One region of the Nosocomiicoccus ampullae genome, then DNA from elsewhere that is predicted to be linked to it. Evidence: a T-box and tRNA genes for the amino acid it is inferred to sense, from the RefSeq annotation. Region 1 holds a T-box; the other holds one or more tRNA genes.
The links. The T-box of region 1 lies ahead of KPF49_RS04610 (valine--tRNA ligase). A T-box ahead of a tRNA ligase gene usually reads a tRNA of that ligase, here a tRNA-Val.
Positions count from the first base shown of each region.

Region 2: it has a tRNA-Val gene. The T-box ahead of KPF49_RS04610 (valine--tRNA ligase) is inferred to sense a tRNA for this amino acid. The anticodon was not compared.

Region 1 is NZ_CP079110.1:899,338-910,448, forward strand. It holds gene KPF49_RS04610 (valine--tRNA ligase) at 1-2,189, opposite strand, end outside; T-box leader at 2,245-2,454, opposite strand; gene KPF49_RS04615 (AbrB family transcriptional regulator) at 2,488-3,540, opposite strand; gene hemL (glutamate-1-semialdehyde 2,1-aminomutase) at 3,777-5,063, opposite strand; gene hemB (porphobilinogen synthase) at 5,063-6,043, opposite strand; gene KPF49_RS04630 (uroporphyrinogen-III synthase) at 6,033-6,731, opposite strand; gene hemC (hydroxymethylbilane synthase) at 6,709-7,632, opposite strand; gene hemA (glutamyl-tRNA reductase) at 7,640-8,986, opposite strand; gene yihA (ribosome biogenesis GTP-binding protein YihA/YsxC) at 9,083-9,670, opposite strand; gene clpX (ATP-dependent Clp protease ATP-binding subunit ClpX) at 9,723-10,979, opposite strand; gene tig (trigger factor) at 11,100-11,111, opposite strand, start outside.
Region 2 is NZ_CP079110.1:169,822-180,932, forward strand. It holds gene KPF49_RS00870 (Mrp/NBP35 family ATP-binding protein) at 1-132, shown strand, start outside; gene KPF49_RS00875 (KinB-signaling pathway activation protein) at 129-764, shown strand; rRNA gene KPF49_RS00880 (16S ribosomal RNA) at 1,128-2,684, shown strand; rRNA gene KPF49_RS00885 (23S ribosomal RNA) at 2,874-5,743, shown strand; rRNA gene rrf (5S ribosomal RNA) at 5,796-5,909, shown strand; tRNA gene KPF49_RS00895 (tRNA-Asn) at 5,927-5,998, shown strand; tRNA gene KPF49_RS00900 (tRNA-Glu) at 6,006-6,077, shown strand; tRNA gene KPF49_RS00905 (tRNA-Val) at 6,101-6,173, shown strand; tRNA gene KPF49_RS00910 (tRNA-Tyr) at 6,183-6,266, shown strand; tRNA gene KPF49_RS00915 (tRNA-Gln) at 6,274-6,345, shown strand; tRNA gene KPF49_RS00920 (tRNA-Lys) at 6,349-6,421, shown strand; gene rocF (arginase) at 6,563-7,471, shown strand; gene KPF49_RS00930 (helix-turn-helix domain-containing protein) at 7,572-8,510, shown strand; gene cdaA (diadenylate cyclase CdaA) at 8,527-9,348, shown strand; gene KPF49_RS00940 (CdaR family protein) at 9,335-10,273, shown strand; gene glmM (phosphoglucosamine mutase) at 10,283-11,111, shown strand, end outside.

The sequences.
Region 1 (11,111 bases):
GATTTGATAATGTCTACAAGTAAACTCATCGTATTGTTACTTTCTTCATTCGATAATGACTCATCAACTGTTGGCCACTCACTAACAACAATTGATTGATTACTATCAATTGCTTGGTAAATCTCTTCAGTGACAAACGGCATAAATGGATGTAGCATTTTTAAGATTTTATCGAGTGTGTAAAGTAGTACTGAGCGCGTCATTTGTTTTTCTTCTTCAGTACCTTCGTTCATTGAGATTTTAGACATTTCAATGTACCAATCACAGAAGTCATCCCAAATGAAGTGATATAAAATACGTCCAACTTCACCGAATTCATATTTTTCAAATAGACGTGTGACTTCACGAATTGTGTCATTTAAGCGTGTTAAAATCCACTCGTCTGCAAGTGTTTTTTTACCATCTAAGTTAATGTCTGAGTGTTTAAAATCTGAACCGATATTCATTAGCGCAAATCTTGATGCGTTCCAAATTTTGTTAATAAAGTTCCATATTGACTCTACTTTTTCATCACTATAACGTAAATCTTGACCTGGTGTTGATCCTGTAGATAAGAAGAATCTAAGCGCGTCTGCACCGTACTTATCAATAACATCCATTGGGTCTACACCATTACCTAGAGATTTAGACATTTTACGATTTTGTTCGTCACGAACAAGTCCATGTAATAATACATCATTAAACGGACGAGTATCTGTTTGTTCAAGTCCAGAGAAAATCATACGTGATACCCAGAAGAATATAATGTCATATCCAGTGACGAGTACGTTTGTTGGATAATATTTTTTAAGTAAATCTGTTTCTTCTGGCCAGCCTAACGTAGAAAATGGCCATAATGCACTTGAGAACCATGTATCTAAAACGTCTTTATCTTGCGTCCAGTTTTCAATATCTGCTGGTGCTTCTTCACCGACGTACATTTCACCAGTTTCATTATGATACCATGCCGGAATTTGGTGTCCCCACCATAATTGTCTTGAAATTACCCAGTCATGAACATTTTCCATCCAACGGTTAAATGTACCTTCAAAACGGTTTGGTACAAAGTTAACTCTATTATCTGTTTCTTGGTTTTCGAGTGTTTCATCTCTAAGTGGTGCCATTTTAACAAACCACTGTGTTGATAAATACGGCTCTACAATTGCGTTACTACGTTCTGAGTGTCCAACACTATGCATATGAGATTCAACTTTAATTAGCTGATCTGTTTTTTCTAATTCTTCGACAATTGCTTGTCGTGCTTCAAAGCGGTCCATTCCGACGAATTTACCACCGAGTTCATTGATTGTACCATCTTCATTCATAACATTAATACGTTCTAGATTGTGACGATTACCGAGATCAAAGTCATTCGGGTCATGCGCAGGTGTTACTTTCATTGCACCAGTTCCAAATTCCATATCGACGTAATCATCTGTAATCACAGGAATTTCACGATCCATCAGTGGTAAAATTACTGTTTTACCTATAATGTCTTGATATCTTTCATCATCTGGATGAACGACAACCGCAGTATCACCAAGCATTGTTTCTGGTCGTGTCGTTGCGATTTCTAAATAGCCACTGCCATCAGCATATGGATATTTTACATGGTAAAACTTACCTTCAATTTCTTTATGAACAACCTCAATATCACTTAATGCTGTACGTGTTTCAGGATCCCAGTTAATAATGTATTCTCCGCGGTAGATAAGTCCTTTGTTATACATACTTACAAAGGTTTTACGTACTGCTTTAGAAAGACCTTCATCTAACGTGAATCTTTCCTTTGTATAGTCTAGACCAAGACCTAATTTTTTCCATTGATCTCGGATATGACCAGCATATTCTTCTTTCCAATTCCACGCGTGAGATAAAAATTCTTCACGTGTTAAATCGTGGATATCAATTCCTTCTTCTTTGAGACGTTGAACAACACGTGCTTGTGTCGCGATACCTGCATGGTCCATACCAGGTAAATATAATGTATCAAAGCCTTGCATACGTTTTTGACGTGTAATAATGTCTTGTAACGTCGTATCCCAAGCGTGACCTAAATGAAGTTTCCCTGTCACGTTTGGTGGTGGAATAACAATCGTATAAGGCGGTTTATCAGATGTCACATCTGATTCAAAATAACCAGCTTCTACCCATTTTTCATATTTACCTTTTTCAACTTCTGTTGGATTATACTTTGTTGGCATATCCATAAGTATTTCACTCTCTTTCTAATTAATAAAATAAAACAAAAAATCCCATCCTAAATAATAGGACGGGATAACCGTGGTACCACCTAATTTTGGCATAATTATGCCACACTTAACTATGATTAACGCTCATTAAACGTTTATCTTTACTATTATTTCGAGACAAATTATCCATAGACTACTTCACATTACGCTGCCATATGCTTTCACCAGACGCATACTCTCTAAAGACTTATATAATGCTACTACTTCTATTATCTATATTTAACTATGTTAATTTTATTGCATTCTTGAATGTAAGTCAACTTTTCTTAAGCTCACGATCCGTAAGAAACTTCGCAACTATAGGAACGACGACTAATATTATAAAAAATATTCTAAATATATGATAACTCGAAATCATCGCGATATCCCCGCCACTTTCCATTGCGATTATAATAATTTGCGCAAGGCCACCAGGAGCTGCTGATAAGAAAAGACTTGTAAATTCATGAGATGTAAAAATAATATACACTGAAACGATAACAAAAGTACCTAAAATCAAGCCGACATTTTGAATAATAATCGCTAAAATATCTTTTAATGATAATTCTTTCATAAGTGTCGTAATTTGTAGCCCAATTCTAATACCGAATAGAATCTGTGCAAATGCAATTAAAAAATTGTCTAAAGTAAATGTAATCTCTGTAGTTAGATTCCAGACAATTGTCACAAATATTGGCCCAAGTAATAATGCAGCTGGGAATTTTATCTTTCTTAATAGCATGTAAAGTATATACCCCGTAACAGGAACGAGTATTATATACGGATTTTTAATTTCAGAAATATTTAAAACATCTGGTAGATTACCGACACTATCTTCAGGAAAGAAATGCGTAATAATTGGTACAAGTGTAACAATAAAAATAATTCTAGATGTCTGAGTGAGCGAGACAAGTAGAAGATTTGCGTTTTTATTTTCTTCTGCCATTAATATCATTTGACTTAAAGCACCTGGAACGCTCGCAAAAACAGCGGTTTCTACAGTTGTATTTGTTAGTTTACGAAATGGGATTGACAATAACAGTGCAAGGCCAATTGTAAATAACGTAATTATGACAATGTTATACCAGTCTTCGGTCATTTTAATAATTGCTGGCAACGTTAAAGACGTTCCGATTTGAATTCCCATTATAAAAACACCCGAGTTACTTAAAATTTTTGGGAACCATATATCATTATCAATGACTCTAATAAATATTAACGTTCCAATCATTGAACCAAATAAGTAGCTCAGCGGTAAGTCAATCAGTTGAAGGATATTCGCAACTAATATAATAAAAATAATGAGAGAAAAGAGTTTTACAATTCTCAAATAATCACTCCGAGTATATAAAAATACCTCGAGAAACTCCCGAGGTATAGAAGATTATAAATGATAAATAAGTACTGGTAATAGTAAAAGAAATGCTACTAGTGGCATTAACCAATAAATAACTCTCTCTGCAGCAGGTTGTCTCTTATTGTTCTTTTGAATTGGCATAGCTACCCTACTCTCTTTAACTTGTTTATATATTAAATTATGCACATTTTCTATAGTTAAATCAATACTTATTTAACAATACGTGATAACGCGTTTCTAAATGCTTCAATAGTAAATTTAATATCTTCTTCAGTATGCTTCGTTGAAATAAACATTCCTTCAAATTGTGAAGGTGGTAAGTACACGCCTTCTTTAATTAATTCAGGATATAGTTGTGCAAATAAATCTAAATTAGCACTATTTGCATCATCAAAGTTTTCTACTGGTCCATCAGTTAAGAAGAAACCAATCATAGATCCCGCACGGTTTACTGTAAACGGTACGTTAAACTCTTTAAACACTTTAGTTAGCCCTTCTTCAATCATATCGCCGAGTTTATTGAAGTGAGTATAGCTATCTTCAGTAAGTTGTTTTAGCGTGTGTAATCCAGCTGTCATCGCAAGTGGGTTACCGGATAATGTACCTGCTTGGTAAATATCTCCTGCAGGTGCGATACGTTCCATAATTTCTCTCTTACCACCGAACGCACCGACTGGTAATCCACCACCAATTACTTTACCTAAGCATGTAATATCTGGATCAATTCCAAAATATCCTTGTGCACAGTTATAGCCAACTCTAAAACCAGTCATTACTTCATCAAATATTAATAACGAACCGTGTTCTTTTGTAATATCACGAACAAATTGTAAGTAGTCATTTACTGGAGGAACAACACCCATGTTACCTGCAACAGGCTCCATAATTACTGCTGCGATTTCATCTCCATAGTGTTCGAACGCTAATTTTAAACTTTCTTTATCGTTAAATGGAACAGTTACTGTATTTTTTGCCGTGCCTTCAGGTACACCAGGTGAGTCTGGTAAACCGAGTGTTGCGACACCACTTCCTGCTTTAATTAGAAGTGAGTCACTGTGACCATGGTAGCACCCTTCAAATTTTAAGATTTTATTTCTATTTGTGTAACCTCTCGCAAGTCTAAGTGCAGCGAGTGTCGCTTCGGTACCTGAAGATACAAAGCGTAGCATCTCAACAGAAGGTACTCTATCAATAACGAGTTGCGCTAACTCATTTTCAACAGCTGTTGGTGCACCGAATGATGACCCTTTCTCAGCTTGATTTTTAATTGCTTCAACGACTTCGTCGTCAGAGTGACCTAAAATTAACGGCCCCCAGCTTAAAACGTAATCTAGATATTCGTTACCATCGACATCTTTCACACGAGCATCTTTTGCACTTTCAATGAATAATGGATCCATATTTACTGATTTAAATGCACGAACAGGTGAGTTTACCCCACCAGGCATTAAATCAACAGCTTCTTCAAATAATTTCTTAGAATTCTCGTACATCATTAAATTTCTCCTTTATCGATTTTTTTACATAATTCTTTAGCGAAGTAAGTCATGATCATATCTGCACCTGCGCGTTTAATTGATAGCATCTGTTCGATAATCACTTCTTCATCAAGTAAACCTTGCTCAATTGCATTGACTGTCATTGCGTACTCTCCACTTACGTTATATGCAATAATCGGTAAGTTAGAATTATTTCTAACATCGCGAATAATGTCTAAATATGATAATGCAGGTTTTACAATCATCATATCAGCACCTTCACGTGTATCACTTTCTAATTCTCTTAACGCTTCTAGGCGGTTGGCTGGATCCATTTGATACGTTCTTCGGTTACCGAATGACGGTGTAGATTCCGCAGCATCTCTAAATGGTCCATAAAATTTAGATGCATATTTAATACCGTAACTCATAATTGGTACGTCATAAAATCCAGCTTTGTCTAACCCGTCACGGATTTCTGTTACGAAGCCATCCATCATATTAGATGGTGCGATAATATCTGCACCAGCTTTTGCTTGTGAGATTGCTGTTTCAATTAGAAGCGGGAGTGTTTTATCGTTATCGACGTCTTTAGTATGTTCGTTTATAACTCCGCAGTGTCCATGGTCTGTATATTCACATAGACAAGTATCTAAAATAACGATTAAGTCTGGATATAGCTTTTTAGCAAGTTTACATGCTTCTTGCACAATACCATTTTCATCATATGCACCACTACCAACGTCGTCTTTATGGTTTGGTACGCCGAAAAATATCACTGACTTAATACCGAGTTCGTAAACTTCTTTTAACTCTTCTTCAAGTAAATTTAATGAGATTTGGTAAATACCTTTCATTGAAGGAATTTCTTTTTTAACGTCATCTTTTTCAACGACAAAAATCGGATAAATAAGATCTTCTTTTTTAAGTGACGTCTCTCTAACTAAATCTCTCATAAACTCTGACTTTCTTAAGCGACGATGTCTATCAAATTTCATTTTGAAACTCCTCTTCTATTAGTGTAATCATCGATTCTAACGTTGCTTCTTTAGGAACTTGTGTCTGTATACCGTAACTCATTAATGCCTTTTGAGTAACGTGTCCAATCGAAACAACTTTAATATGTTCTAAATCCTCTTTTTTAAAATGTTCCATAAAAGCGTGAACACCTGACGGACTAGAAAATGTTAAACCATCAATGTTTTTTAATTCCTTCTTTAACTGATTAATTGATTCCATATTTGGTGCAGGTTGATATAACGCGATTTCTGTTAAATCCGCACCTTTTTCTATAAAATAGTCTCTCATAATCGAACGTTTATCTTTACTTGCTGGATAAAGAACTCTAATGTCTCTTTGAACATCAAACTCTTCTTTGAACCCTTCTTGCGTGTAATCACTTGGTTCAAAGTCCACATGAAATCCGGCGTCTTTTAACGCTTCAGTCGTCGTTTTCCCAATTGAAGCAATATGTTTAGCGTTCAATGTTTTTAACTCATTATAGAAAAATTTAACGGTATTTTTACTCGTTATGACTACCCAATCGTAATCTTTATTTAACTTTTCACGATTATATTCTAATTTTTTAAATGTAATAATCGGAAGATGTAGTAACTCTAGAGATGTATTTACATCTCTAAAGTGACTCTGAGTGACGATGACTTTACTTATTTTTGTTGATTTCATCAATAATTTCTTTTGCACCCATTTTTTCCATTTCATCTGCAACGAGGTTACCAAGTGCTACAGGATCATCGTTCGATTTTTTAACGAGATATTTTTCATTGCCATCTTCACTCATAATTAATCCTGTTAAATATATTTCATCATCAACAAATTGTGCACTCGCACCAATTGGCACTTGACAACTTCCGTCCATTCTTTTTAAGAATGTACGCTCTGCTGTTGTTTCAGTCGCAGTAACTTCGTCATGAATCGTAGATAATATTTCATGAACTTCACGATCATCATCTCTAATTTCTACACCTAAAGCACCTTGTGCAACAGCTGGAACAAACTCTTCTGGGTCAAAGTACTCTGTGACAATATCGTCACTCCAACCCATTCTTTTTAATCCTGCAGCTGCAAGTATAATCGCGTCATATTCACCGTCACGCATTTTTTGAATACGCGTATCTATATTTCCACGAACCCAGTTCACTGTAATATCATCACGTAATTCTTGCAGTTGTGCTGCACGGCGTAAGCTTGACGTTCCGACGATAGCACCTGCTGGTAACTCTTTAAACGGAATATTATCGTTAGATAAAAATGCATCTCTACGATCTTCACGAATCGGTACTGCAGATAATTTGAAACCTTCAGGTAGTTCACTCGGTACATCTTTTAATGAATGAACAGCCATATCGATGTCGCCAACTTTTAAAGCATGTTCAATCTCTTTAACGAATAATCCTTTACCACCGACTTTACTTAACTGGCGGTCAACAATTCTGTCACCTTTAGTAACAATTTCTTTAACTTCAAAGTTTACATCTGGATTTTTCTTTTTTAATGATTCAATTAATTGAAGTGTTTGGGTTTTCGCAAGACCACTACGTCTTGTACCTACTACAACTGTTTTCATAATGTGCCTACTTTCTAATCGGTTGTTTTTCTTTTCTTAATTGCTCTCTTTTTTTGTACTCTTCATGATGTCTTTCGTGAATGTCTTCTACAATTTCTTCAATTCCAAAGATGTGCTCGAGCTCTGTTAATTGAACTGCACCTTTTCGTTCATCGGCAAGTTCTTTTGTATACGTAATAGGATCACGTAACATTTGGTTAATAATACTTTTCATATGTTTAGAAATAATTGTTTTTTCACGTTTTGATAAGTCGAGTTTGTTATTAATACTATTAAATGTCGTTTCGTGAATATTTAAAGCTTTCGTACGCATCGCTTCAATTACTGGAAGTACACCTTGCATTTCTACCCAATTTAAATATTCAACAATCGATTGATCTATCATTGAATCAATCTTTTTTGCTTCTTCTTTTCTTTTTTCTAAATTGCTATCAACGATACCACTTAAATCATCAACGTTGTAATAATATACACTATCGATTTCACTGACATTTGGATCGATATCTCTCGGTACCGCGATATCAATTAAAATAAGTGAACGTTCTTTATTGTTACCTTTTACTTTTTCAATCATATCTTCAGTAATAATAAAGTCCGGTGCACCGGTACTTGAAATAACAATATCTGTATCTTTTAAAGCATCTTCTAGTTCATTTAACGGTCTATAATTACCTAAATATTTCTCTGCAAGTGTACGTGCATTATCTGGGTTACGGTTAACAACTGTAACATCACTTACACCATTAGACGTTAAGTTTAATAATGATTCTTCCGACATTTCACCTGCACCGAGGACTAATACTTTTAAGTTTTTGATATTTTCAAAGATATTTTTCGCAAGTTCTACTGCTGCATAAGACATAGATACTGCATGTTTAGAAATTTCTGTTTCATTATGTCCACGTTTGGCAACAGTAATTACTTCTTTAAATAACTTATTAAATATTTTTCCTGTCGTATGTTCCTCTTGCGCGAGAATAAACGCATCTCGAATTTGGCCTAAAATTTGCGTCTCACCGAGCACCATCGAATCAAGCCCTGCTGCGACTCGGTATAAATGTCTTATCGCATCATCATTTACTTTAATTTCAGTAATGTCTTTTATAGTATCGAGAGAAACATTAAAATGTTCACTTAAAAAGTTTCTCGTATAATATGTCCCTGTATGAATTTGATCAGTAACAACATATAGTTCTGTACGATTACATGTTGAAAAAATGACTGCTTCTAAAATACTTTTTTGATCTCTTAAAGTATGAAGCGCTGGCACAATTTCACTATCTTCAAAATTGAGTTTCTCACGTTCTTCGACGCTTGCTTTTCTATAGTTTAGACTAAGTGCAATAACATGCATTTAGATTGCCCCTTACCTAGCTTTTTTCAATACTCTATTAATACTATCAGATAAAAGCGTGTCTTTGATGTTTTTAGCACAATGTTCAAAAATTTGTTAAAGTCTCTCCTCAATTGCGTGTAAAACTTTATCTACATTGTATTTTTCAGTCGAAGAAAATGGAATTATAACATCTTCGTCTTCTAATTCTAATTCTTTTCGAATAATTGAAACATGTTTTTGAAGTCGACTTTTAGAGATTTTGTCTGACTTTGTTGCTACAATAATTGTTTTAATATCGAGTTGTTTTAAAAAGTCATACATTAAAATATCATCTTCAGTTGGTGGATGACGTAGGTCGATAATTTGTACACATGTTTCTAAAGTTTCTCTATGTATAAAATAATTTTCAATCATCTCCGCCCATTTTTCTCGTTCCTTTTTAGACTGTTTCGCATACCCGTATCCTGGAACGTCTACAAATACGAACTGATCATCGGCATTATAGAAGTTTAACGTTACTGTTTTACCTGGTTTACTTGAAATCCTTGCGATATTTTTTCGTCCTGTAATCGCGTTAATAAAACTCGATTTACCAACGTTAGAGCGTCCAGCCATCGCAACTTCTTTAAGTCCTGTTTTAGGATATTGTTCTTTTTGTACTGCTGATATTAAAAACTCAATATTATTTGGATTTAATTTCATTATTTTCACCTCTAAAAAAGGCCGTCTTAAATTAAGACAGCCTCGATTTAATTTATGCACTTTGTTTATTTAAAGTTATTTCGTTACCTTCTTTATCATACACTAAAGGATCTGTCTCATTGACAATTGTATCTTTAGTAATACGTACTTTACTAATATTATCATTTGAAGGAACATCAAACATAATATCTACCATACGCTCTTCGATAATTGAGCGTAATCCACGAGCACCTGTTTTTCTTTCGATTGCAAGTTCTGCTACCGCAACAAGTGCTTCTTCATCGAATTCTAACTCAACATCATCTAACTCAAGCATACGTCTATATTGTTTTACTAACGCATTTTTAGGCTCAGTTAAAATAGAAGTTAATGCATCAGCATCTAATTCTTCTAAGTTCGCAATGATTGGTACGCGTCCAATAAACTCTGGAATTAAACCGTAGCTTTGAAGATCATCTGGACGGACAAGCGCCATTAACTCATCTTCAGTTTCAATACTTTCTTCACTACTACCAAAACCAATAACTTTCGCACCGATACGACGTTTAATAATTTCGTCAATTCCATCGAATGCTCCACCTAAAATGAACAAGATGTCTTTTGTATCCACTTGAATTGACTCTTGGTTTGGATGTTTACGTCCACCTTGTGGTGGAACACTTGCAACCGTGCCTTCAAGTATTTTTAATAGTGCTTGCTGCACCCCTTCACCTGAAACATCTCGTGTAATTGACGTGTTTTCACTTTTACGTGCGATTTTATCGATTTCATCGACATAGATAATGCCTTTTTCAGCACGTTCAATATCATAATCTGCAGCTTGAATTAAACGTAATAGAATATTTTCTACGTCATCACCAACATACCCTGCTTCAGTTAAACTTGTCGCATCTGCAATCGCAAATGGTACTTCTAAAGTACGCGCTAAAGTCTGTGCGAGTAACGTTTTACCTGAACCAGTTGGCCCAATTAAAGCGATGTTACTTTTTGATATTTCAACTTCATCATCACTTTCATGGTTCACACGTTTATAGTGGTTATATACCGCAACACTTAATGCGCGTTTTGCTTTCTCTTGACCAATCACATACTCATCAAGCGCTGCTTGAATTTCACCTGGTTTAGGAATATCTGTTAACAATTCCTTTGGTGAGTCTTTTAATTCTTCTTCTATAATTTCATGGCATAATTCAATACATTCATTACAAATATAGACGCCACTACCGGCAATTAGTTTCTGTACTTGATCTTGGTTTTTTCCACAGAAACTACATGTCAGATCTTGATTATCTTCATTAAATTTAAACATGTTTGCACCGACCTTTCGCTCATTCGTATATTACACTAGTATAACTACTCTTTCAAATAAATTGTACTGATAAAAAGATGCCCTACACATCTTAATGTATAGAGCATCTAAATGAAGCAATTATTGTTTTCT
Region 2 (11,111 bases), 730 kb from region 1:
CTACTTGGTCAAATCCCACTTGGACAACCAGATTTTGATGAAGATGATTTTGCACCGTCAGTATATCTTGAAGGTGAAATTAGCGATCATTACGAAGAAATCGCAAAAAGAATTATTGAGGAAGAAGAATGAGTTCGAAATTCGTAGTAAGGTTTTACTTTACGACATTATTAATTGGTGTTGTAGTCGCAACAATTGTAAGTTTGTTTACAGAATATGAAAACGTAACGAGTCAATTATTTAGAGGTCACTTTGCAGAGTTCTTTGTAGGACTCGTATGGATTATCGGTTATGGCTTGATTATTGCGACTGTAGCACAAGTGGTCTTTTATATATATCTATTTATAAACCCACTTGGCCTTGGAATATTTAGAAGTTTTTGGCCGTATGTTCAAATACTACTTATAATGTATGCGATATTCGATTTATTTTATTTACGATTTTTCAAAGTCGGTCGCGATCACGGCTCGACATTTGAATTTATATGGATTCCTATAATAGTAGTAATCGTTGGATTTGTCATTGCGTACTTTAAAAATAAACAAGTGACAAACAAAAATGTATTTGTCCCATCATTATTTTTTATGATATTTATGACATCTTTAACATTACTACCATTCATTTCCGTCGAAGATACAACATGGATTTACCGTTCAATTTTCACAGTACTCGTATTAAATGCGTATCAATTACTCAGATTACCTAAATATATCGAAGCATCTAAAGAAGATAAAATTGCACGTGGTGTTACGAAGAGAAAATAACGTATAAGGTGAAGTAGATAACTACTTCACCTTTCATATATTGTCGAGGATTTAAAATAATTATAAAAAAATATATAAAAGGCTTGACCATTTTTAAGGACCTTGCTATTATATAAAAGTCGTCGAAATCAAGCGACAACACTCACACGAAAAAAGAAATTAAAAAGTTTCAAATAAAACTTGCATTAATTTCCGCAACGTGCTATAGTAGAAAATGCGCTTCAGAGGAAGGGCAACAGAACATTGAAAACTGAATGACAATATGTCAACGTTAATTCCGATAAATAGGTTACTTTTAAATGAAGAAGTAACACAACTAGAGCGACTAGTATAAAACGCGATAAAAGAGCTAGAGAACTCTTAATTATGGAGAGTTTGATCCTGGCTCAGGATGAACGCTGGCGGCGTGCCTAATACATGCAAGTCGAGCGCGACTGATTGCACCGTCCTTCGGGACACCGTAATCATCGAGCGGCGGACGGGTGAGTAACACGTGGGCAACCTACCCTTAAGACTGGGATAACCGCGGGAAACCGTGGCTAATACCGGATAATACTTTTATACAACGGTATAGAAGTTGAAAGGTGGATTTCTATCACTTAAGGATGGGCCTGCGGCGCATTAGCTGGTTGGTAAGGTAACGGCTTACCAAGGCGACGATGCGTAGCCGACCTGAGAGGGTGATCGGCCACACTGGAACTGAGACACGGTCCAGACTCCTACGGGAGGCAGCAGTAGGGAATCTTCCGCAATGGGCGAAAGCCTGACGGAGCAACGCCGCGTGTGCGAAGAAGGTCTTCGGATCGTAAAGCACTGTTGTTAAGGAAGAACGACAGTAAGAGTAACTGCTTACTGTGTGACGGTACTTAACCAGAAAGCCACGGCTAACTACGTGCCAGCAGCCGCGGTAATACGTAGGTGGCAAGCGTTATCCGGAATTATTGGGCGTAAAGCGCGCGTAGGCGGCGAGATTAGTCTGATGTGAAAGCCCCCGGCTCAACCGGGGAAGGTCATTGGAAACTGTTTCGCTTGAGTGCAGGAGAGGAGAGTGGAATTCCATGTGTAGCGGTGAAATGCGCAGAGATATGGAGGAACACCAGTGGCGAAGGCGGCTCTCTGGTCTGCAACTGACGCTGATGTGCGAAAGCGTGGGGATCAAACAGGATTAGATACCCTGGTAGTCCACGCCGTAAACGATGAGTGCTAAGTGTTAGGGGGTTTCCGCCCCTTAGTGCTGCAGCAAACGCATTAAGCACTCCGCCTGGGGAGTACGGCCGCAAGGCTGAAACTCAAAGGAATTGACGGGGACCCGCACAAGCGGTGGAGCATGTGGTTTAATTCGAAGCAACGCGAAGAACCTTACCAAATCTTGACATCCTCTGACCGTCATGGAGACATGATTTTCCCTTTGGGACAGAGAGACAGGTGGTGCATGGTTGTCGTCAGCTCGTGTCGTGAGATGTTGGGTTAAGTCCCGCAACGAGCGCAACCCTTAACTTTAGTTGCCATCATTAAGTTGGGCACTCTAGAGTGACTGCCGGTGACAAACCGGAGGAAGGTGGGGATGACGTCAAATCATCATGCCCCTTATGATTTGGGCGACACACGTGCTACAATGGGCAGGAACAAAGGGCAGCGAAACTGTGAAGTCAAGCGAATCCCATAAAACTGTTCTCAGTTCGGATTGGAGTCTGCAACTCGACTCCATGAAGCTGGAATCGCTAGTAATCGTGGATCAGAATGCCACGGTGAATACGTTCCCGGGTCTTGTACACACCGCCCGTCACACCACGAAAGTTGGTAACACCTGAAGCCGGTGGCCTAACCATTTGGAGGGAGCCGTCGAAGGTGGGACCGATGATTGGGGTGAAGTCGTAACAAGGTAGCCGTATCGGAAGGTGCGGCTGGATCACCTCCTTTCTAAGGATAATGGAACGGAAAGTTGACATATTGTATTCAGTTTTGAGTGTTATCACTCATCAGTACATTGAAAACCAAATAGAAGCAAAGATTATATATAAAAATATGATTTCAAGCGTAGAAACCGAGAACGACAAGTTCAAAATACACGCGCGATAGAGTAGAGATACTCTCTCACAAATTCATTACGATTAAGTAGTGAAGGGCGCACGGTGGATGCCTTGGCACCAAGAGCCGACGAAGGACGGAACAAACACCGAAATGCTTTGGGGAGCTGTAAGTAAGCTGTGATCCGAAGATATCCGAATGGGGGAACCCGGCATTTAATAATGTCACTCATATATGAACTGATTAGTATATGAGAGGTAGACCTGGGGAACTGAAACATCTTAGTACCCAGAGGAAGAGAAAGTAAACACGATTCCCGTAGTAGCGGCGAGCGAAGTGGGAAGAGCCCAAACCAGTATAGACTGGGGTTGTAGGACTTCAACGTGTGACACGACGATTTAGTGGAATAATATGGAAAGATTAACCATAGGGGGTAACAGTCCCGTACACGACAAATTGAAGTGCACTAGAAGTATCCTGAGTACGGCGGAACACGAGGAATTCCGTCGGAATCTGGGAGGACCATCTCCTAAGGCTAAATACTCCTTGGTGACCGATAGTGAACCAGTACCGTGAGGGAAAGGTGAAAAGCACCCCGGAAGGGGAGTGAAAGAGAACCTGAAACCGTGTGCTTACAAGTAGTCAGAGCCCTAAGTGGGTGATGGCGTGCCTTTTGTATAATGAACCGGCGAGTTACGCATACATGCAAGGTTAAGCAGGGAATGTGGAGCCGTAGCGAAAGCGAGTCTGAAATGGGCGAATAGTATGTGTGTGTAGACCCGAAACCAGGTGATCTACCCATGACCAGGTTGAAGTCCAGGTAACACTGGATGGAGGACCGAACCGACTTATGTTAAAAAATGACCGGATGAGTTGTGGGTAGGGGTGAAATTCCAATCGAACCTGGAGATAGCTGGTTCTCTCCGAAATATATTTAGGTATAGCCTCATATTATCATCGTGGAGGTAGAGCACTGTTTGGATAAGGGGCCCATCCCGGGTTACCGAGTTCAGACAAACTCCGAATGCCATCGATGAGATGTATGGGAGTCAGACAGTGGGTGATAAGGTCCATTGTCGAAAGGGAAACAGCCCAGACCACCAGTTAAGGTCCCCAAATATATGTTAAGTGGAAAAGGATGTGGCGTTGCACAGACAACTAGGATGTTGGCTTAGAAGCAGCCATCATTTAAAGAGTGCGTAATAGCTCACTAGTCGAGTGACGCTGCGCCGAAAATGTACCGGGGCTAAACATATTACCGAAACTGTGGATCCGTAAGGATGGTAGGAGAGCGTTCTATATGCATTGAAGCCAAACCGAGAGGGAAAGTGGAGCGTATAGAAGTGAGAATGCCGGTGTGAGTAGCGCAAGACGGGTGAGAATCCCGTCCACCGAATGACTAAGGTTTCCAGAGGAAGGCTCGTCCGCTCTGGGTAAGTCGGGACCTAAGCCGAGGCAAATAGCGTAGGCGATGGACAACAGGTAGAAATTCCTGTACCGGTGTAACACGTATGAGTGAAGTGGTGACGCAGGAGGAGAATCGAATCGCACAAATGGACGTGCGTGCAAGTGACAAGCTGTCATACCAGGCAAATCCGGCATGAGTGTAAGGTGAGTCATGATGCGGAGGGAAATGACCCGAAGATCGATATTCACACTGCCAAGAAAACCCGCTAGCGAGTGTTAGACTGCCCGTACCGCAAACCGACACAGGTAGTTGGGAAGAGAATTCTAAGGTGAGCGAGCGAACTCTCGTTAAGGAACTCGGCAAAATGACCCCGTAACTTCGGGAGAAGGGGTGCTCATGAAAATGAGCCGCAGTGAATAGGCCCAAGCGACTGTTTATCAAAAACATAGGTCTCTGCCAAACCGAAAGGTGACGTATAGGGGCTGACGCCTGCCCGGTGCTGGAAGGTTAAGAGGCGTACTTAGCGTAAGCGAAGGTACAAATCGAAGCCCCAGTAAACGGCGGCCGTAACTATAACGGTCCTAAGGTAGCGAAATTCCTTGTCAGGTAAGTTCTGACCCGCACGAAAGGCGCAACGATTTGGGCACTGTCTCAACGAGAGGCTCGGTGAAATCATAGTTCCAGTGAAGATGCTGGATACCCGCGACAGGACGGAAAGACCCCGTGGAGCTTTACTGTAGCTTGATATTGAATCTCGAGTACACCTGTACAGGATAGGTGGGAGTCGAAGAAGCATGCACGTCAGTGTATGTGGAGACGCTGGTGGGATACCACCCTGGTGTACTTGCGGTTCTAACCCGGTACCGTGATCCGGTACGGAGACAGTGTCAGGTGGACAGTTTGACTGGGGCGGTCGCCTCCTAAAGTGTAACGGAGGCGCTCAAAGGTTCCCTCAGAATGGTTGGAAATCATTCAAAGAGTGTAAAGGTATAAGGGAGCTTGACTGTGAGACCAACAAGTCGAGCAGGGTCGAAAGACGGACTTAGTGATCCGGTGGTTCCGCATGGAAGGGCCATCGCTCAACGGATAAAAGCTACCCCGGGGATAACAGGCTTATCTCCCCCAAGAGTTCACATCGACGGGGAGGTTTGGCACCTCGATGTCGGCTCATCGCATCCTGGAGCTGTAGTCGGTTCCAAGGGTTGGGCTGTTCGCCCATTAAAGCGGTACGCGAGCTGGGTTCAGAACGTCGTGAGACAGTTCGGTCCCTATCCGTCGTGGGCGTAGGAAATTTGAGAGGCGCTGTCCTTAGTACGAGAGGACCGGGATGGACATACCACTGGTGTACCAGTTGTCGTGCCAACGGCATAGCTGGGTAGCTACGTATGGACGGGATAAATACTGAAAGCATCTAAGTATGAAGCCCCCCTCAAGATGAGATTTCCCTACAGATGCCAGAGAGACGATCTGGTTGATAGGTTTGGCGTGTAAGTATGGTGACATACTCAGCGGACAAATACTAATTCATCGATGACTTATTCAATATGATAAAGCGTGTATCTACGAATTGCTTCTATTTGGTTTTGAGTGTATTGTCTAGTGACGATAGCGGAGAGGCCACACCTGTTCCCATGCCGAACACAGTAGTTAAGCTCTCCAGCGCCGATGGTAGTTCGGTTTGCCCGTGCTAGAGTAGGACGTCGCTAGGCTTACATTTTAATATTATTCCGCAGTAGCTCAGTGGTAGAGCTATCGGCTGTTAACCGATCGGTCGTAAGTTCGAATCTTACCTGCGGAGCTTTTATGGCCCCTTGGTCAAGCGGTTAAGACACCGCCCTTTCACGGCGGTAACACGGGTTCGAGTCCCGTAGGGGTCACTTTTTTATACAATAAAATCTTCGGAGAATTAGCTCAGCTGGGAGAGCACCTGCCTTACAAGCAGGGGGTCGGTGGTTCGAGCCCGCCATTCTCCATTTTTTTATGGAAGGGTAGCGAAGTGGCTAAACGCGGCGGACTGTAAATCCGCTCCTTCGGGTTCGGCAGTTCGAATCTGCCCCCTTCCACCATTAATATTGGCCTGTAGCCAAGCGGTAAGGCAACGGATTTTGGCTCCGTCATGCAAAGGTTCGAATCCTTTCAGGCCAGTATGAGCCGTTAGCTCAGTCGGTAGAGCATCTGACTTTTAATCAGAGGGTCACAGGTTCGATTCCTGTACGGCTCACTATTAGCACTAGCAAAAGCTAGTGCTTTTTTTATTGTTTTTATTAATTATTTATTCATGAAAACGGGTTTATTTACATATTGTAAACGCTATCTTAGTAATATACACTGAATGTATAATAATTTTTAAGGAGTGTTATACATGGGGTTAGAGATTGATCTAATTGGGGCAACAACTGCCTTTGGTCAAGGCAAGCCAGGAGTGTCATTTGGACCAGACGCATTAAGAATGGCTGGAATTGTTGGAATGTTATCTAAAAATGGACATAATGTTTTAGATAAAGGAAATGTATCTGGTAAGTATGCCCATAATTTCGAAAAAAATGATGTTTCAATAACTGATGATTTAAAGAACTTAGAAGAAGTTCTTGATTATTCTGAGAAACTTGCTAAATTAACTTCAAATTCTATAGAAAACAATCATTTCCCACTAACAATTGGTGGTGATCATTCGTTAGCCCTTGGTAGTTTATCTGGTATTGCGCCACATTATAAAGATTTAGGTGTCATTTGGTTAGATGCGCATGGTGATTTAAATACAGCTGAAACTTCACCGAGTGGTAATATTCATGGTATGATCTTAGCGCAGTTACTCGGTATCGGAAATGACAAGTTAACGTCAATTAACGGCTATCAAACTAAACTAAAAGCTGAAAACATTGTTTTAATAGGTGTAAGAGACTTAGACGATGGTGAAAAAGAGTTAATTAAAGAAAAAAATATTTTAACATTCTCTATGAGTGATGTTAGAGAACTTGGCTTAAACGAAGTGCTTAGAAGGACGCTAAAGCATCTAGAGCATACAGATGGGCTTCATTTATCATTTGACGTAGATTCAATCGATCCAATGGAAGTAAAAGGGACAGGGACAAAGGTACCTGGAGGATTATTTACTTCTGAAGTGATTATGTTTATGGAAGAACTAAGTAAAAAAGATAAATTAACATCTATGGATTTAGTAGAAGTAAATCCATTACTCGATGATCAGAATAAGACAGCAGAAACAGCAGTATGGATAACTGAATACTTATTTGGTAAACGAACAAGATAAACTAGCGCAACTGTCGCTAGTTTTTTAACGTCATTTAACTTTGTTGCATTTTGTTATAAAAAGGTTCATAATTTATAAGAGTAAAGTGAGAGGTGCAGCAATGATAGGGAGAAGAATTAAAGAGTTAAGAAATAGTCAAAAACTTACTCAAAAAGAATTATCTGATGGCATCGTATCTAGAACGTACTTAAGTTTAATTGAAAAAGGATCGGTACAGCCTTCAAATAATGTTTTAGTTAAACTGAGTAAACGTTTAGGTGTCAGCGTCAATGACCTAATGGTAGAAAGTCAAAACTATCAGTATAGTGACATCGATATGAGCCGTGAGATAATTTTTTATGAGAATAAAGTAAAAAATAAAGAGTATGATGTTATTTCTGATTTTATAGAAGAACGGTTTGAAGAGAAAGAAGATATTCAAAAAATTGACCTAGCGAGAATTTATTTAATTTATAGTGAGTATTATATAAATACCTCACACTATAAAACAGGTAAAGATTATTTAACACGTGCTGAAAATATTCTTCTAAAAATGCCGATTAATGATTATTATATTCGTTATACGATATTACTCAGCAATATTCACTTAAAAGATGATGATGTAGATAGTGCATTAGACGTATTAGAGCGAGCAAAAACTGAAATTTCATATACTAATCAGTTTCAGTTAGAGATGATTCAAATCTTATATTTAATGACAAAGGCATATTTTAAAAAAGCGCAGTATTACACTGTGATTCGCCTTACTAATGAACTTGAAAAATTAAGTCGACAACTACAACTCGACTATAAAGTAAATAAAGTACGGTATATGAAGAGTATCAGCCTATATCATGAAAAGAAATTTGATACACTAGAGTTACTTACAGAAAATCATAACGAAATATACGATAAAGTATTATATACGTATTGTTTAATCGTAAAAGGAGACGTGAAAAGTGCACGTCAAGTTTACGAAACAATCGAGCCGACACGTCGATATGAAGCGCTCAACGAGATTATTGATGATTTAAATGAGCGTTTTAGTTCGATTATGTAGAGAGGAACGAATCGAAATGCTTCTAGGAAAATTGTTTGAAGAAACAACGACATTGCATTTAATCACGAGTATCGTGGATTTATTAATTGTATGGTTTGTATTCTATCAATTAATTAATGTGATTAAAGGAACAAAAGCGATACAGCTTATCAAAGGTATATTTTTCATAATTATCGGTCGAGCAGTCAGTGATTTCTTGGATCTCACGACGACGACGCAAATTTTTGACTTAGTATTACAATGGGGATTCTTAGCAGTGATTGTAATATTCCAACCCGAGTTACGACGCGCACTCGAACAACTTGGTAGAGGAAGAATATTTAAAAAGTCAGCAGTGAATAAAGAAGATGAATTACAAAAATATCGTGAAGAAATGATTACTGCGGTGAAATATATGGCTAAACGTAGAATCGGTGCCCTTATTGTATTTGAACGTGAAACGGGCTTAAAAGACTACATTGAAACAGGTACGCCAATGCATGCAGATTTAACATCAGGATTACTTATTAACGTATTCGTGCCAAATACTCCACTTCACGATGGTGCGATGATTATCCAAGGAGATAAAATAATTACAGCAGGAAGTTATTTGCCACTTTCAGAGAGTAATAAAATCAGCAAAGATCTTGGAACAAGACACCGAGCAGCTGTTGGTATTTCCGAAGTAACAGATGCATTTACAGTTGTTATTTCAGAAGAAACGGGAGATATTTCTACGACAATTAATAGTAAACTAAATAAAAGTATCTCACTCGAAGATCTTGAAGAAGAACTAAAAGACTATTGGCAAATCACGAATAATAAAAAAGAAGGGGGTGGCCTATTTGCTAGAAAGTAAACCAGGTATCCTCATCGTGTCACTATTACTTGCTTTATTTATGTTTGCGAGCGCAAATAAAATATTTGAAGATTTTAATCTGTTTGGAGAAAATTCTGGAAAAGATAATGTAACGATAGAAAACGTGCCAGTGAATGTTAAATATGACGAAGATAATTTATTCGTCAGTGGTGCACAAGAAAGTGTACAAGTGAATTTATCTGGCCCACCTTCAAAAATTAAACAACTACAAACGACACAAGATTTTACTGTAGAATTAGATTTAACAAATTATGAACTTGGTGAATATGAAGTAGATTATGATGTCAAAGGGTTACCAGAAAATGTTACTGCGACTCCGTTACCTAAAAAAACGACGGTTTCAATTCAAAATGTAGTGGAACAAACTTTTGAAGTACAAGCAGAAGTAAATGAAAGCCGGATGTCTTCAAAATATACAATCGATTCTATTCAGACAGATCCTAAAGTCGTCACTATACGCGGCGGAGAAGATGATATGGCACGTATACAATACGTACGTGCGATGATTTCAGGAACAGAAAAAATTACTGAATCCATTACGGAAAATACGGATGTTAGTGTCTTTGATGGACAATATAACAAGTTAGACGTTATTATAGAGCCTAGTAAAGTTGATGTGAGTATCAATGTTGAAGAAAATAAAAAAGAAGTCCCACTATACTTGAATACGATTGGTGAGTTGGAGTCAGATTATCAACTTGATGGTGCGAAGTTAAAAGAAGATACAATCACAATATACGGTGAACAAAGCGTACTTGACGAAATTAATGAAGTATACGCAGATTTAGATTTAAAAGATGTTGGGGAGTCTGGTAGTTTTAATACACAATTAAACTTACCGAATAATATATCTAAAACAGAACCAACAAATGTGAAAGCTGAAGTAAAAATTAGTAAAAAGTAGGAGTTAATTATGGGAAAGTATTTTGGAACAGATGGCGTTAGAGGTATAGCAAACGACTTTTTAACACCAGAATTAGCATTTAAACTTGGACGTATCGGTGGATCGGTTTTATTAGATGAAATTAATGAAGAAAGACCACGCGTCTTAATCGGAAGAGATACACGTATCTCAGGTGAAATGTTAGAGTCGGCATTAATTGCAGGGTTATTATCGATTGGTGCTGAAGTCATTCGACTCGGTGTGATTTCAACACCAGGTGTTGCATACCTTACAAAAGATATGGAAGCAGATTTAGGTGTAATGATTTCTGCGTCACATAACCCAGTTGAAGACAATGGTATTAAATTTTTCAAAAACGATGGTTTTAAATTAGACGATGAAACTGAAGAGAAAATCGAACGCCTATTAGAGACAGATGAAACACTTCCACGCCCAACAGGTGTTGAGGTTGGATTCATTACAGACTTCTTTGAAGGCGGTCAAAAATATCTAAGCCATTTAAAATCAACGATTGACGGTGATTTACTTGACCAGCATATCGTTCTTGATGGTGCACACGGTGCGACATACTCACTTGCACCATACTTATTTGGTGATTTAGAGGCAGATGTTGTAACAATTGGATGTAATCCAGACGGTACAAACATTAACGATGGCTTCGGATCGACGCATCCAGAAAAGCTTCAAGAAAAAGTATTAGAAGTTGAAGCGGACTTTGGGTTAGCATTTGACGGTGATGGTGACCGTTTAATTGCGGTTGACGACAAAGGTGAAATCGTCGACGGTGATAGGATTATGTATATTCTTGCAAAAGACCTAAAAGAAAATGGTCTTTTAA